2 regions of the Dietzia sp. MNB45 genome follow, and region 2 is predicted to be linked to the other one. Evidence: riboswitches for the same ligand, from Rfam matches in the RefSeq annotation. Region 2 holds a riboswitch; the other holds the start of a gene.
The links. Region 2 has a riboswitch for cobalamin ahead of AB5G72_RS06605 (ABC transporter substrate-binding protein). Riboswitches for the same ligand answer to the same signal wherever they lie in the genome.
Positions count from the first base shown of each region.

Region 1: linked by a shared signal. The riboswitch ahead of AB5G72_RS16855 (ABC transporter substrate-binding protein) and the one ahead of AB5G72_RS06605 (ABC transporter substrate-binding protein) in region 2 are both predicted to bind cobalamin.

Region 1 covers NZ_CP163397.1:3,505,523-3,513,130, reverse strand. Annotated here, with positions in the region: gene AB5G72_RS16870 (MBL fold metallo-hydrolase) at 1-356, opposite strand, end outside; gene AB5G72_RS16865 (ABC transporter ATP-binding protein) at 356-1,225, opposite strand; gene AB5G72_RS16860 (FecCD family ABC transporter permease) at 1,222-2,250, opposite strand; gene AB5G72_RS16855 (ABC transporter substrate-binding protein) at 2,247-3,194, opposite strand; cobalamin riboswitch at 3,284-3,422, opposite strand; gene AB5G72_RS16850 (carboxymuconolactone decarboxylase family protein) at 3,563-3,976, shown strand; gene AB5G72_RS16845 (long-chain fatty acid--CoA ligase) at 4,061-5,695, shown strand; gene AB5G72_RS16840 (cytochrome P450) at 6,007-7,374, opposite strand; gene AB5G72_RS16835 (acyl-CoA dehydrogenase family protein) at 7,525-7,608, opposite strand, start outside.
Region 2 covers NZ_CP163397.1:1,350,409-1,358,016, forward strand. Annotated here, with positions in the region: gene AB5G72_RS06595 (ABC transporter ATP-binding protein) at 1-767, opposite strand, end outside; gene AB5G72_RS06600 (FecCD family ABC transporter permease) at 764-1,849, opposite strand; gene AB5G72_RS06605 (ABC transporter substrate-binding protein) at 1,854-2,894, opposite strand; cobalamin riboswitch at 2,950-3,127, opposite strand; gene AB5G72_RS06610 (alpha/beta hydrolase) at 3,140-4,234, opposite strand; gene AB5G72_RS06615 (ABC transporter ATP-binding protein) at 4,294-5,247, shown strand; gene AB5G72_RS06620 (ABC transporter permease) at 5,244-6,830, shown strand; gene AB5G72_RS06625 (serine hydrolase domain-containing protein) at 6,943-7,608, shown strand, end outside.

The DNA.
Region 1 (7,608 bases), 1.6 Mb from region 2:
ACCGGGTCGTCGGGGCCCACCCAGGGCCGACACGCGTCGAGCGCGTCCGCGGGGCCGACCACCTCCAGTTCGCCGGCGTCGGGGACCCACGAGCGGAAGAGCAGGACCTGGGGTCCGAGATGGTCGGCGTGGGCGTGCGTGACGAGCAGATGTCGCACCCCCGCCAGAGACCGTCCGAGCCGCACGGCCGAGCCGGGTGCCTCCGGTCCGCAGTCGATCAGCAGCTCGTCGTCGACAAGCGCGGAGGTCTGGCCGCGCACCACGCCGAGCCGGCGTGCCTCCTCGCACGACGGGCACCGACAGAACGGGTTGGGCCAGCCGTCCGCGGCGCCGGTCCCCAGCAGGACGACCTCCATCAGGCGCCCGTCCCCGGCGCCGACCCGGGCGCCGCCCCCGGCGCCGACCCGGGCGCGGGGTCCGGCCCCGCCTCGCGCAGCGGCAACACGGCGCGGCCGTCGCGGCGGTCGAGGACCTCCACCCGCGCGTCGTAGACCTGCGCCACCCGCTCGACGGTGAGGACCTCCTCGGGCCGGCCGTCGGCCACCACGCGGCCCCGGTCGAGCAGCACCAGCCGCTGCCCGTAGTGGGCGGCCGAGGTGAGGTCGTGCATCGCCGCCACGACGGTCAGGCCGGTCTCGCGGCGCATGGAGTCCACCAGGTCGAGCACCTGCTGCTGGTGGCCGATGTCCAGCGCGCTGGTGGGCTCGTCGAGCAGCAGTACCCGCGGTTCCTGGGCCAGCGAGCGGCCCAACACCACCCGCTGCAGCTCACCGCCGGACAGCGTCGTGGCGGTGCGCGAGGCCAGGTCGTGCAGGTCCAGGCGGTCGATGACGCGGTCGACGACCTCGTGGTCGTCGGCGCTCTCGGTGCCGAACCGGCCGATGTGCGGGGTGCGGCCGAGCCCGATGAGTTCGCGCGCCGTGACCCCCTCGGGGACGACCGGGCGCTGCGGCATCATCGCCACGGTCCGTGCCACCCTGCGGCGACCCGCGCGGCGCGGGGTCAGCCCGTCGACCTCGATGTGGCCGTCGGCGGGGATGAGCCCGGCGAGCGCGAACAGCAGGGTCGTCTTACCCGAGCCGTTGGGGCCCACCAGGGACACCCACGAGCCGGCGTCCACGGCGAGGTCGACGCCGTGGAGGATGGCCGTGCGGTCCCGGGTGACGTGCAGGTCGCGGCAGGCCAGGGCGACCGGCGCGGGTGACGCGGGTGGTGTGGCGGTCATATGTTCCCCCGGCTGCGGCGCAGGACGATGAGGAAGAACGGGGCGCCGATCGCGGCGGTGACCACGCCGATGGGCAGCTCGGCCGGGCTCATCGCGGTGCGGGCGACCACGTCGGCCAGGATGAGGAACGCCGCGCCTACCAGCAGCGACACCGGCAGCAGCAGCCGGTGCCCGGGCCCGATGAGCATCCGCACGGCGTGCGGGATGACGATGCCCACGAACCCGATCAGGCCCGACACGGACACCACCGCCGCCGTGCCGAGGGTGGCCACGCTGACGAGGACCAGGCGCACCCGCGCCGGGGCGATCCCGAGCGTCGCGGCCTCGGCGTCCCCGACCGCCATCACGTCGAGGGTGCGCCGGAACAGGGCGATCACGGCCACCGCCACGAGCACGTACGGCAGCACGGTCTGCACGTCGGTCCAGCCGCTGGTCGTGAGGCGGCCGAGCATCCACGAGTACACCTGCCGCAGGGTCTCGTCGTGGCGCTGCATGAAGAACGTCTGGATGGCGCTGGCGAACGCCGCCACGGCGACGCCGGCGAGGATGATGACCACCTCGCTGCGTCCGCCGCCGACACTGCGGCCCAGCGTGTAGGTGGCCAGCACCGCGATCATGCCGCCGGCGAACGCGGCGGGCGGCACCATCGCCGAGCCCATCGCGCCGCCCGCGACGATCGCCAGGGTGGCGCCCAGCCCCGCCCCGCTGGACACCCCCAGCAGGTACGGGTCGGCGAGCGGGTTGCGGAACACGCCCTGGTAGGTGGCCCCGGCGATCGCGAGCATCGCGCCGACGATCGCGCCCAGCACCACGCGGGGGATGCGGATCTCCCAGAGGATGACCTGCTGTCGCTCGGTGAACCCGGAGTCGATGTCGACCAGCGGCAGCCGGCCCACCAGCTCGAGCACCACGCCGCCCGGGGTGAGGCCGGCCGGGCCGATGAGGGTGCCGAGCAGGACCGCCGCGGCCAGCAACAGCGTCGCCCCGCCCAGCACGAGGGCGTGGCGGGGCGACGGGCGGGTCACGAGGCGGGCTGGTTCGCGGGGCTCCCCGCGGTCTCCGGCGCGGCCTCGGGCACCGCGGTGACGATCGCGGCGACCTCGCGCATGAAGTCGACCACCCGCGGGCCCCACCGGCTGGACAGGTCCTCGTCGACCACGTGGACGCGCCCCTCGCGCACGGCGGTGAGTCCGTCCCAGCCCGGCCGCTCGGCCACGACTTCCGGGGTGACACCGCAGCACTGGCCGTCGGCGAGAAACACCAGGTCCGGGTCGGCCTCGAGGATGAGTTCCTCGGACAGCTGCGGGTAGGGATCGTCGCCGGTGGCGATCGAGGTCAGGCCCAGCAGGGAGTAGATCTCGCCGACGTAGGTGTCGTCGGTGACGGTGTAGTAGGTGTCGTCGAGCTCGTGGAAGTACGTCAGCGGCGTCTCGCGCTCCGGCACCGAGGCGACGATCTCGTCGATCTCGCCACGCATCCGCGACACGAGTTCGGCGGCCTCGCCGATGTGCCCGGTGGCCGCCCCGACCTGCTCGAGCTGGGTGTAGGTGTCGTCGAGGGTCTGCGCGGCGGGCAGCTGCAGCACCTCGACGCCGGAGCGTTCGAGGCCGGCCACGATGTCCCCGGTGTCGTCGGTGAGCACGACGAGGTCCGGCGCGTACGCCAGGATCGCCTCGAGGTTGGGCGTGTACCCGGACAGGTCGGTGACCGGGGCGTCGGTGGGGAAGTCGGACCGCTCGTCGACCGCCACGACGCTGTCCCCGGCGCCGACGGCGTAGAGCATCTCGGTGGTGGTGGGGGCCAGCGAGACGATCGCCTGCGGCTCGTCGGCCGCGGCGGAGGTCTGGTCGGCCGGGGCCGGCTCGTCGCCGCCGGTGCCGCTGCACGCGGTGGCGACCAGCGCCAGGGCGGCCAGGGGGGCGAGCAGCAGTGAGCGGGCTCGGGCCCGGCGGGCTCGTGGATGGTGCATGGCATCCTCCGTGATTCGGAGGACGAAAACAGCTCGGGCCGCGGCCTGGGCCGCTGCACGCGACCGTCCTTCGTCCGAGGTCAGTACGTACGGCTGCCGCGGAACCGGCCGACCTGGCTCGCCCGTCCTGAGACGGGATCACAGTTGCGGGACAGCGTCGGATTCGCACCGACTTCCGCCGAGTTGCCGCGGGGTCCGACGCTGGTGGCCGGACCCGTCGAGGGTATCCCACCCGCCGCCGCGTCCGCCCATCTGCGTGCCTCCGGCGCCGCCCCTGTCCGAGGTGGGCCGAGGGCGCGCGGAGGCGGTGGCGTTCGTCCGAGGAGGATGGACACAAGATCTGTCGGCAGTGGGAGAGGACCGTGGAGATGACGACGACGAGTTCTGCAGGCGAGGGGCCTTCGGCCGCGGATCTGCGCGAGCAGGGTTTCGCGACCAGGCGCGACGTGATGAGCGACGCCTTCGTCGACCGGGCCATGGACCGGGCTGCCGGGACGGCGTCGGAGGCGATCCAGCACGTGGTCACCGAGAACGTGTGGGGCAACATCTGGAACCGGCCCGGGCTGGGCCGCCGGGACCGCAGCCTGCTCAACATCGGGATGCTCGTGGCACTGCGTGCGGACGCCGAGCTGGCGGGGCACGTGCGCGGCGGGCTGACCAACGGGTTGACCCGCGAGGAGATCACCGAGGCGGTCATCCACGCGTCGGGGTACTGCGGTGCGCCGGCGGCCCTCTCGGCGATGAGGACCGTCCAGGCCGTCTTCGACGACCTCGACGGGTAGTCGCACATCGGCTGGGGAGGTCGTGGACGGCAGGTAGTCTCGTCCCCAGAGTGACAGACGCCACCCCTCGATCAAGGAGCCCCCATGCGCAGCACGATGATGCCGGAGCAGCTGAAAATCAGCACGATCCTGCAGTTCGGCTCGACCGTCCACTCCGATGCGGTCATCACCACCTGGACCGATCAGGGCCCACGGAAGATCTCCTTCGGGGACTTGGGCAAGCGCGCCGCTCAGTTGGCCCATGCGCTGCGCTCCCTCGGGGTTGACGGTGACCAGCGGGTCGCGACGTTCCAGTGGAACAATTCCGAGCATATGGAGGCGTACCTGGCGATCCCGTCGATGGGCGCGGTGCTGCACCCCCTGAACATCCGCCTGTTCCCGGATCAGCTCGAGTTCGTGGCCAATCACGCCGAGGACAAGGTCATCATCGTCGACCCGACCCTGATCCCGCTGCTGCAGCCGTTGCTGCCGCGGTTCTCAACGGTCGAGCACGTCCTCGTCACCGGTGGGGGCGCCGCGAACCTGGAGGCCCCCGAGGGGATCCGGGTGCATGACTACGAGGAGCTTCTCGCCGCGCAGCCCACGGAGTTCGAGTGGCCGGAGGTGGACGAGAACGACGGCGCCGCGATGTGTTACACCTCGGGCACCACGGGCGACCCGAAGGGCGTCGTCTACTCGCATCGCTCGATTTACCTGCACTCGATGCAGGTGTGCATGTCGGACGGCATGGATATCTCGGTCGACGACAACGTGCTGGCGATCGTGCCGATGTTCCACGCCATGTCGTGGGGCCTGCCGTACGCCGCGTTCATGGTGGGGGCGTCGTTGCTCATGCCGGAGCGTTTCCTGCAGCCGGAGCCGCTCGCGGCGATGATCGCCAGTGAGCGCCCGACCCTCGCGGCCGCCGTGCCCACCATCTGGATGGCGGTCGACGCGTACTCGGTCGACCATCCCATCGACATGTCGAGCTTCCGCTCCGTCGTCGTGGGCGGCAGCTCCTGCCCGGCGGAACTGATCCGCAAGTTCCGGGACAAGTACGGGATCAATATCACCCATGCGTGGGGCATGACCGAGACCTCGCCCATCGGCACGCTGTCCCGGCCGAAGGCGTCCCTGCCGGAGGACGAGCAGTTCAAGCTGCGTCTCACCCAGGGGCGGCTGCTCGCCGGCGTCGAGGCCCGGATCGTTGACGATGCCGGCACGGAGCTGCCCTGGGACGGGGAGTCCGTCGGCGAGCTGCAGGTCCGTGGACCGTGGATCACCGGGAGCTACTACAAGGTGGACGACTCGGATCAGTTCGACGACGGCTGGCTGCGCACCGGCGACGTGGGCTACATCAAGCCGGAGGGCTTCCTCCAGCTCACCGACCGCGCCAAGGACATCATCAAGTCCGGTGGCGAGTGGATCTCCTCGGTCGAGGTCGAGAACTACCTGCTCGAGCACCCGTCCGTCGCCGAGGCCGCGGTAATCGGCATCCCGGATCCCAAGTGGGACGAGCGGCCGCTGGCCACGATCGTGGTCAGGGACGGTGTGCCCGACCCGAGCGTCGAGGAGTTGCGCGATCACCTGGCCGAGCGGATGGCCAAGTGGCAGGTGCCGGAGAAGTTCGCGTTCGTCGACGAGATCCCCAAGACCTCGGTCGGCAAGCTCGACAAGAAGCGCATCCGCGTCTCGCATTCCGACGGCGACCTCACCGTGGTCAACGCCCTGGAGAACTAGGCAGGCGGAAGGTCGAACGCGGGAACGCGTCGTCGGCCAGCGGAGGGCCCGGGATTGCGGTATGACCGCCCCCGGGCCCTGCTTCTGCGCTACTGGCTGCTCGGTGCCAACCGTCCCGCCGGCCGCCACGCCGGCCGCCACGCTGGCCGTCCCGCTGGCCGCTGCCACGCTGGCCGTCCCGCCGGCCGACACGCTGGCCGTCCCGCCCCCCGCCGCCGCGGCATCATCGCCGAGCAGAGGATTTCGCTCAGACCCACTCGGGCGATACAGGCGAAATCCTCTGGACGGCGGAGGCCGGGGCGGGCGGCGGGTCAGTTCGCGGCGACGCGTGCCAGCGGCCGGAGCGAGACGGGCAGTCCGTCCCCGGGGTAGGGCAGCGAGTCGTTCTTCATGGGCGGGACGTAGTCCAGCGGGACCGACCACTCGAAATGGCGTAGCAGCGCGCTGAGCACCAGCTTGGACTCGAGGTTGGCGAAGATCATGCCGAGGCACTTGTGCACCCCGCCGCCGAACGGCTCCCACGCGAAGCGGTGCGACTTGTCCTCCCGCCGCTCGTCGGAGAAGCGTTCGGGGTCGAAGATCTCCGGGTCCGTCCAGTACTCGGGCATGTGGTGCGAGTACAACGGCATGATCGAGGTGAGTCGTCCGGCCGGGATCTCCACGCCCAAGATCTCGGTGTCCTTGACCGTCTTGCGCGCCATCACCGGCACCGGTGGGTGCAGGCGCAGCGACTCCTTCATCACCAACCCCAGATCGGGCAGCTCCTCCAGCTCGGCCATGGTGGGGTTCGGACCCAGGTCCTGGCACTGTCGACGGAGCCGCTCCTGCCACTGGACGTCGCGGCCGAGCTCGTAGACCATCGACGTCACCGTGCTCGTGGTGGTGTCGTGCGCGGCCATGAGCAGGAAGATCATCTGGTTGATGATGTCGTCGTCGTCGATCCCGTCGGAGGCGTCCGCCACCTGGCACAGGGCGGAGAACAGGTCCTCTCCCGGGTTGGCGCGCCGGGCCGGCAGGTGGCGGCGCAGGAACTCCTCGAGCAGCCGGCGCCCCCGCGCCGCTCGGCCCCACTTGGTGAACGGCACCGCGGTGGAACGGACATAGCCGTTCGCGGCCTGGACGCAGTCGACGAACGCTGTGTTGACCTTGTCGAGCTCCCCGGGCGCGGCGTATTCGGCGCCACCCATGAACACCTCGGTCGCCAGGTCGAGGGTGTGCGTCTTGAGCGCGGGATAGATCTGGAACGCCCGGTCCGGGCCCCAGGCGCCGATGCCCTCGTCGACCAGCGGGGCGAGCCTGCGGGTGTAGCCCTCGAGCCGGGGACGGGTGAACGCCTCCTGCATGATGTGCCGGTAGTGGTGGTGCTCCTCGAAGTCGAGCAGCATCAGCCCGCGGTTGAAGAACGGCCCCACCAGGTATCCCCAACCGGGGCCGCTGGCGAACGCCTTGTCCGCGTTCTGCAGGGCGGCCTGGCAGGCGTCGGGGCCGATCAGGGCGGTCCACGTGGCGCCGAGGAAGTTCAGGTCGGAGACGGGGCCGTGATCGCGATAGCGGCGGGCCATGGTCGCCAGCGGGCTGTGGACGTATTCGAGCGTGCCGCCGAGGATCGGCAGCTTGGAGCGCAGTGGGGCCGGGCCGGGTCGGTAGACCCTCTCCCGCGGATCACCAGGGATGGACATCAGGCACCTCGTTGTCGGGTGACCCCAGTGTGTGACAGCCGTCACTAGTTGTCACGCGATTACCGAAACCGGCGGTGTCGTTTCTTTCACCCGGCCCGGCCAGCCGGCAGTCCCGCCGGCCGTGACACCGCCGGCCGGCCGCCCCCCGACTCAGGCTCGGGCGACCAGTGCGTCGATGTCCACGCCGTCGGGCAGGGCGCCGTACTCGGCCGAGCGGTCGTCGCCGAGCCGGGC
Region 2 (7,608 bases):
GCGAGATAGCGGACATGCGCCCCCCGCCCGTCGTGGGTCACCTCGGCCTCCACTCCGTACACCTCCCGGATCAGGTCGGCGGTGAGCACCTCGTGGGGCACGCCGCCGGTCACGAGTCGCCCACCGGACAACACGATCAGATGGTCGCAGAACGTGGCCGCCAGAGTGAGATCGTGCAGGGCCGCGATCACCGTGGTGTCCGTGGCGCGGACCAGGGCCAGCAGGTCGAGCTGGTGGCGGATGTCGAGGTGGTTGGTCGGCTCGTCGAGGACCAGCACACCGGGCTCCTGGGCCAGGGCCCGCGCGATCTGCACCCGCTGCCGCTCGCCGCCGGACAGCGTCGCGTACCGCTGGTCCAGGCGGTCGCCGAGGCCGGTCGTGGCCGCCGCGCGCCGCACCACCCCGTCGTCCCCGGGACCCGGACCCGACCAGGCCGCGCGATGGGGGATGCGGCCGAGTTCGATGACCTCCCGGACCGTGGGGTTCTGGTCGGTGGTCGCCTCCTGCGCCACCAGGGCCACGCGCCGGGACAGGCGTTTGCGGGGGATCGACCGGATGTCCGTGCCGTCGAGGTGCACCGATCCGGTGTCGGGCCGGAGCAGGCCCGTGAGGATGCGCAGGAGCGTCGACTTGCCGGATCCGTTCGGCCCCAGCACCCCGACCATCGTGCCGGGGGCGGGAGCTACGGTGACGTCGTCGAGGATGGTCCGGCCGCGCACGGACCACGAGACACAGCGCGCCTCGAGCGTCGACGGGGCGGCGGTCATCGGCCGTGTCCCCGTCGCAGGAGGAGCCCGACGAAGGCCGGGACGCCGATGAGTGCGGTGGCCACCCCGATCGGCAACTCCTGGGGCGCGATCACGGTGCGGGAGACGGCGTCGATCCACACGACGAACACGGCGCCCATCAGCGCCGCGGTCGGGACGAGGACCCGGTGCCGGCCCCCGACCAGGGCGCGCGCGGCGTGCGGCAGCACCAGCCCCACGAAGCCGATCGCCCCGCAGGTGCTCACGATGACGGCCGTGACGAGCGCGGTCACCACCATGAGCACCAGGCGGGTGCGGGCCACGTTGACGCCGAGGGCGGCCGCCGCGTCCTGGCCGAAGGTGAACGCGTCGAGGCTGGAGGTGTGCAGCAGGCACGCCACCACCCCGAGCAGGACCACGGCGCCGCACACCGCCACGTCCGACCAGCGGACGGAGGCCAGCGAGCCGAGCAGCCAGAACAGCACGCCGCGGGTCTGCTCGGCGTCGGCGGCGATGTAGACGACGAACGAGGTCACCGCGGAGAACAGCTGGGTCGCCGCGACCCCCGCCAGCACCACCCGGTCGGGCGTCCCGCCGGACGCGAAGGCCAGGACCAGGACGAAGCCGAACGCGGCGAGCGCTCCGACGAACGCCCCCGTGGTGAGCCCGACCGCGCCCGCGCCGACCCCGAGCACCACCACGAGGACCGCCCCGGTGGAGGCGCCCGAGGAGATGCCGAGGATGTACGGGTCGGCCAGCGGGTTGCGCAGCAGCGACTGCAGGATGACGCCGCACAATGCGAGCCCCGCCCCGGCCAGGGCCGCCATGAGGGTGCGCGGAAGCCGCAGGTTCCAGATGATCCCCTCCTGGATCCGCGTGAGCCCGGAGTCGGAACCGGTGAGGCGGGCCAGGGCGGACTGGACGACGTCGGTGGCGGTGAGTCCGGACGGGCCGATGGTGATGACGAGCGCCGTCGACACCGCCAGCAGCCCCAGGCCACCGAGCCACAGGGTGACCAGTGCGGACGGTCGCCGCAGGGGCGGCCGCCGGCGCGGTGGCGCCGGGACCACCGGGGCGGTGGTCCTCTCGGGTGCGAGGGTCATCGGGTCAGTTGGCCGGGTCCGGCGCGCCGGCCCCCGGCGTGATGAGGCCCAGCTCGGTGAGGCCCGCCGCGACGGTCTCCACCCCGTAGATCGTGCGCAGCGACGGGTTCATCTCGGCACCGGTGATGTCGATGAATCGCTTCTCCCGGACCGCGGCCATCTCCCGGGTGACGGGGTTGGACTCGAGGTAGGCGATCTTGGCCTCCGCGGTCTCGGCGGTCTGGCTCTTGCGGGTCAGGTCGCCCACGACGATCACGTCCGGGTCGCGCTCGGCCACGACCTCCCAGCTGATCTGCGGCCACTCCTGGGTGGTGTCGTCGAAGGCGTTCTCCAGGCCCAGGGTGGTCGAGATGAGGCCGGGGGCCCCGCAGCAGCCGGCCAGGTACGGGGACTCGGAGTTGGCGAACCAGTACATCGCGGAGACACCGCGGGCGTCGACGCTCTCGACGGCCTCGTCGAGCCGGCGCTGCAGGTCCGCCACCAGCTCGTCACCGGCCTGCTCCACGTCGAAGATCCGGGCGAGCTCGGCGATCTCGCGATACAGCAGGGACGGGGTGTAGGGCGTTTCGCGGACGCCGTCCCCGGAATCGGCGACCTTGCCCACGCAGTCGGCCGGGGACAGGTAGGTGCCCACGCCGAGCTCGTGGAACTGCTCGCGGGCCGCGACCCCGCCCTCCCCGAGGGTGCTGCCGAAGGAGGCGGTGACGAAGTCCGGCTCCACGTCGAGGACGGCCTCCATCGACGGCGCGTTGTCGGCCAGGCGGGGGACCGACCTGTTCACCTCGGCGAACTCGGGCAGGACCGGGTCGGTCCAGGTGGCGGTGCCGACCACCCGGTCGCCGAGGCCGAGGGCGTACAGGATCTCGGTGGAGCTCTGGTTGAGCGAGACCACCCGTTCGGGCGGGGCCTCGACCCGCACCTGCTCCCCGCAGTTCTCGATCGGATCGGCGCCCGCGCCGGCGATCGCGGCCGGGTCGTGGGCGGTGCAGGAGGTCAGGGTGAGAAGGGTGACGCCGGCGAGGGCGACCAGGGTGGACGAACGCATGGGTGTGCTCCGAGGTCGCGGGCCTGGAACGCGAAGCCCGGTGATGACCTGGCGGTTGTCACCGCGAGGGCCAGCCGGTATTCGGACTCGGGATCACCTGGACGGAGCGCCTTCCCAGACCGTGCGGCCCAGTGGCATAGTGCCCCGCCATCACCCTCACCGCTGCGCGTCAGTTCCGGATTCGCACCGGATTCCCGCGACCGATCGGTCTCGCTGGCGATCACAAGGTAACACGGGTGGCGAGGTCAGTACGCCAGCCCCATCCGCATCGCGCCCACCGCCTCGGACAGCGCCGAGCGCGCGAGCGGGGTGGCCCCGACGGCGTTGACGAACGGGTGGACCAGCGTCTCGTGGCGGCGCAGCGAGACCGGGACACCGGCGTCGGCCATCTTCCGGGCGTACGCCTCGCCCTCGTCGCGCAGCGGGTCGAACCCGCCCGTGGCCACGTGGGCGGGCGGCAGTCCCGAGAAGTCCTCCGCCAGCAGGGGGGAGGCGCGGGGGTCGAGCCGGTCCTCGTCGGACCGGATGTAGGTCTCCTCGTACCAGTCCATGTTGGCTCGGGTGAGGAAGAAGCCGTCGCCGAACATCTCGTACGAGCGGGTCCGCGCGGACATGTTGGTGGCGGGGACGAACAGCAGTTGGAAGGCCGGCATCTTCTCCCCGGCGTCGCGCGTCTGCTGGCAGACCACCGCAGCCAGGTTGCCGCCGGCGCTGTCACCGCCCACCGCGATGCGCGTCGGGTCCACGCCGAGTTCGTCGGCGTGGTCGCGGACGTACCGGAACGCGGCGATCGCGTCGTCGACCGCGGTGGGGAACCGGAACTCGGGTGCCAGCCGGTAGTCCACGCTGATCACCTTGAGCCGGCCCGTCTTGGCGATGTAGCGGCAGGTCGCGTCGTGCGAGTCGACGCTGCCGAGCACCCATCCGCCGCCGTGGAAGAACACCAGTGCGGGCAGCGTCTCGTCACCGTGGACCGGCGAGTACAGGCGCGCGGGCAGGTCGGCCCGGTCCGGGTCGGTGCCGCCGAGAGGGAGGACGATGTCGGTGACGACGTCGAGGTCGATCTTCTTCCCCGAGACGGTGAACGCCGACCGCTCGACGGCCGAACGTGCCTTCTCGATGGTCAGATCCTCGTATTCGCCCTCGGACGTCATCGAGATGACCCGGAGCCCGGCCTGGAAGTGCGGGTCGAGGACCTGGCCGTCCATCCGTCGCGGGGTCCCGCCCACGAGTCGGAGTAGCGGGCCGGGCAGGAATCCGGCAGCGGTCATGACGGCCTTGGTCAGGCGATCCGGGATCGACGGGGAAAAGACACGGTGGCCGGACATGGGAGAGCGCATGGCCACATTGTGACGCGGATCCCTGGGATGATCGGGGTAATCGGACGAAGGAGCTGATCATGCGTTCAGAACACGAGAGCGTGGTGCGGGTCGAGGGCCTGGTCAAGACCTTCGGCCGCGCCCGGGCCCTGAACGAGCTGGACCTGGACGTGCGCCGCGGCGAGGTCCACGGGTTCCTCGGACCCAACGGGTCGGGCAAGTCCACCACCATCCGGATCCTGCTCGGGCTCATGCGCGCCGACTCCGGGCGGGCGACGGTGTTCGGCGGCGACCCGTGGCGCGACGCGGTCGAACTCCACGCCCGGCTCGCCTACGTCCCCGGCGAGGTGACCCTGTGGCCGCGGCTGACGGGCGGCCAGTGCATCGACCTGCTCGGCCGGGCGCTCGGGGGACTGGACCCGGGCCGTCGGGACGAGCTGATCGAGCGTTTCCGGTTGGACCCGACCAAGCGCACACGTGACTACTCGAAGGGCAACCGGCAGAAGGTGTCGCTGATCGCCGCGCTGGCCTCCGACGCCGAACTGCTCGTGCTGGACGAGCCCACGTCCGGCCTGGACCCGCTCATGGAGCAGACGTTCCAGGAGTGCGTCCGCGAGGCCGTCGACGGCGGCGCCACCGTGCTGCTGTCCAGCCACATCATGGGCGAGGTCGAGACCCTCGCCGACCGCGTGAGCATCATCCGCGACGGCCGCACCGTCACCTCGGGGACGCTGGCCGATCTGCGGCGTCACACGACGACCGAGGTCCACGCCGTCACCGACGCCGATCCGGGTTCACTCGGGCGCGTGACGGGGGTCGACGGCCTGCGGATCGAGGAGGCCGCCGACGGTCGGTTCGAGGTCCGCTGCCACGTGCCGGCCCCGCAGCTGGGGGAGGTCACCGGCCTCCTTCACGCGGCCGGCATCCACACGCTCACCGCGACCCCGCCCAGCCTGGACGACCTGTTCCTCAACGCCTACTCCGGGGCGGGTGCGGCCACCGGGGGCGAGGAGCGGACAGGGGACCGGCGATGACCTCGCCGTTCGCCGGCACCGGCCTGCTGGCACGCATCGCACTGCGCACCGGGTGGCGGGCCGCGGCCGCCTGGGTCCTCGGCCTGGCCGCGCTGTACCTCGTCACCGGGCTGTCGATCGCAGCCCTCTACGACACCCCGCAGGAACTCGCCACGTACGGCGCCTCGGTCGGCGAGTCGATGATCATGCTCACCGGCCGGGTGGCCGGGCTCGACACCCTCGGCGGCGTGATGATGAACGAGTACTCGTTCATGGTCGCCTTCGGCATCCCCGTCATGGCGATCGCCCTGACCGCGCGCGCCACCCGCAAGGAGGAGGAGTCCGGACGGTCCGAACTCCTCCTGGCGGGCCGGGTCGGCCGGCTCGCCCCGACGGCGGCTGCCCTCGTCGTCGTCGCCGGGGTCTTCACCGTGCTCGGTTTGGCGCTGTGGGCGGCGACCCTCACCGTCGACCTCGACCTCGACCGCGCGGGCGCGGCGCTGTACGTGGCCTCCATCGTCGCCGCCGGCTGGGTGTACGCGGCCGGCACCGCCGTCCTCGCGCAGGTGTTCGCCCACAGCCGGACCGTGTGGGCGGCGGCGATGTCCGTGGCCGGACTGACCCTGATCACACGCGGGATCGGCGACGTCAACCGCAACTGGTTGAGCTGGACCTCGCCGCTGGGCTGGCACGGCCTGACCCGGCCGTTCGGCGAGTCCTCCGTGGTGCCCCTGTTCGTCGCCGTCGTCGCCGCGGCCGGGCTCGCCGCGGCCGCGCTGTGGCTCGCCGCGCGCCGCGACGTGGGCCAGGGGATGGTCCCGGCCCGGACCGGCCCCGCCACCGCGTCCCGGTGGCGGGCGTCCCGGACCGGGACCGCCGTACACCAGCACCTGGGCGCGCTGACGGGCTGGACGATCGGCGTGGTGGCACTGATGGCCATGTACGGCGCGCTGATGAACGTGGTGGTCGAGACGATGATGTCCAACCCCGACCTCGCCGTGTTCCTCGGCGATTCGGGCACCGTGGTCGATTCCATCGTGCAGATGCTGGTGGCGTTCAGCGGATTCCTCGGGGCCGGGTTCGCGTTGCAGACCCTGACCGGGTTGCGCGGCGAGGAGACCGCCGGGCGACTCGAGATGGAACTGTCCACGGGGCGTTCGCGGTGGTCGTGGCTCGCCGCCCACACCGCGGTCGTCACCGTCGGCACCGTCGTCGTGGTCCTCGCCGGCGCCGCCGCGTTCGGGATCACCGCCGCCGCCGTGCTCGACGACCCGGACCTGGCGGGACGCATCATCGGCGCCGGGGCGTGGTATGTGCCCGCCGCGCTGGTGTTCGGCGCGATCTCGATCGGCCTGTTCGGCGCATCCCCGAGACTGCAGGTCCTGGCCTGGGCGCCGTTCGCCCTCGCCGTCGTCGTCACCCTCATGGGGCCCACGCTCCGGCTCGACGAGGACCAGATGCGCCTGTCCCCGTTCGGCGCGGTGGGCACCGCGCCCGTCGGCCCCGTCAACGCGATCGGCGTGGCCGTGCTCCTCACGGTGACGGTCGTGCTGGTCGCCGTGGGGCTGGCCGGCTTTCGGCGTCGCGACGTGCCGCGGACCTGACCGCGGCACCCGACACGACCTGACAGACTGGCTCGCACGGCCGCCACGCCTCACCGGCGCGGCCGTCACGGACACCGGCGCCGCCGGTCGCAGGCGAACCAGGGAGGAACCGATGTCGGACGAGTTCGATCGAGACAGGCTCTCCACCGCGCTGTCGGTGGTCACGGACTGGCCGGTGGGCACCGTCTCGGCCGCGGTGGTCGGCCCCGACGGCGCCCTCGCGGTCCACGGCGACGACACCCGCGTGTACCGCCTGGCCTCGGTGACCAAGCCCCTCGTCGCGGTGGCCGCGCTCCTGGCCATCGAGGAGGAGGCCATCGGCCTCGATGACCCCGCAGGGCCCGAGGGGTCCACGGTGCGTCACCTGCTCGCCCACGCCTCGGGGCTGGACTTCGCCGACCGCGACAAGGTCCGCGCCGAGCCGGGGGAACGGCGGATCTACTCCTCGGCCGGGTTCGAGGTGCTGGCCGACCACATCGCCGACGCCACCGGGATCGCGTTCGGCGACTACCTCCACGAGGCGGTGTGTCAGCCGCTGGGCATGGAGTCCACCACGCTCGAGGGCTCCGCCGGGCACGGGGCCTCCGCCAGCCTGGCCGACCTCATCGCGTTCGCCCGCGAACTCGTGGCCCCGCGGCTGCTCGCGCCCGAGACCCTCGAGGAGGCCGTGACCGAACAGTTCCGCGGCCTCGACGGGATCGTGCCCGGGTACGGCATGCACAAGCCGTGCCCCTGGGGGCTGGGCTTCGAACTCCGCGACGCCAAGCACCCCCACTGG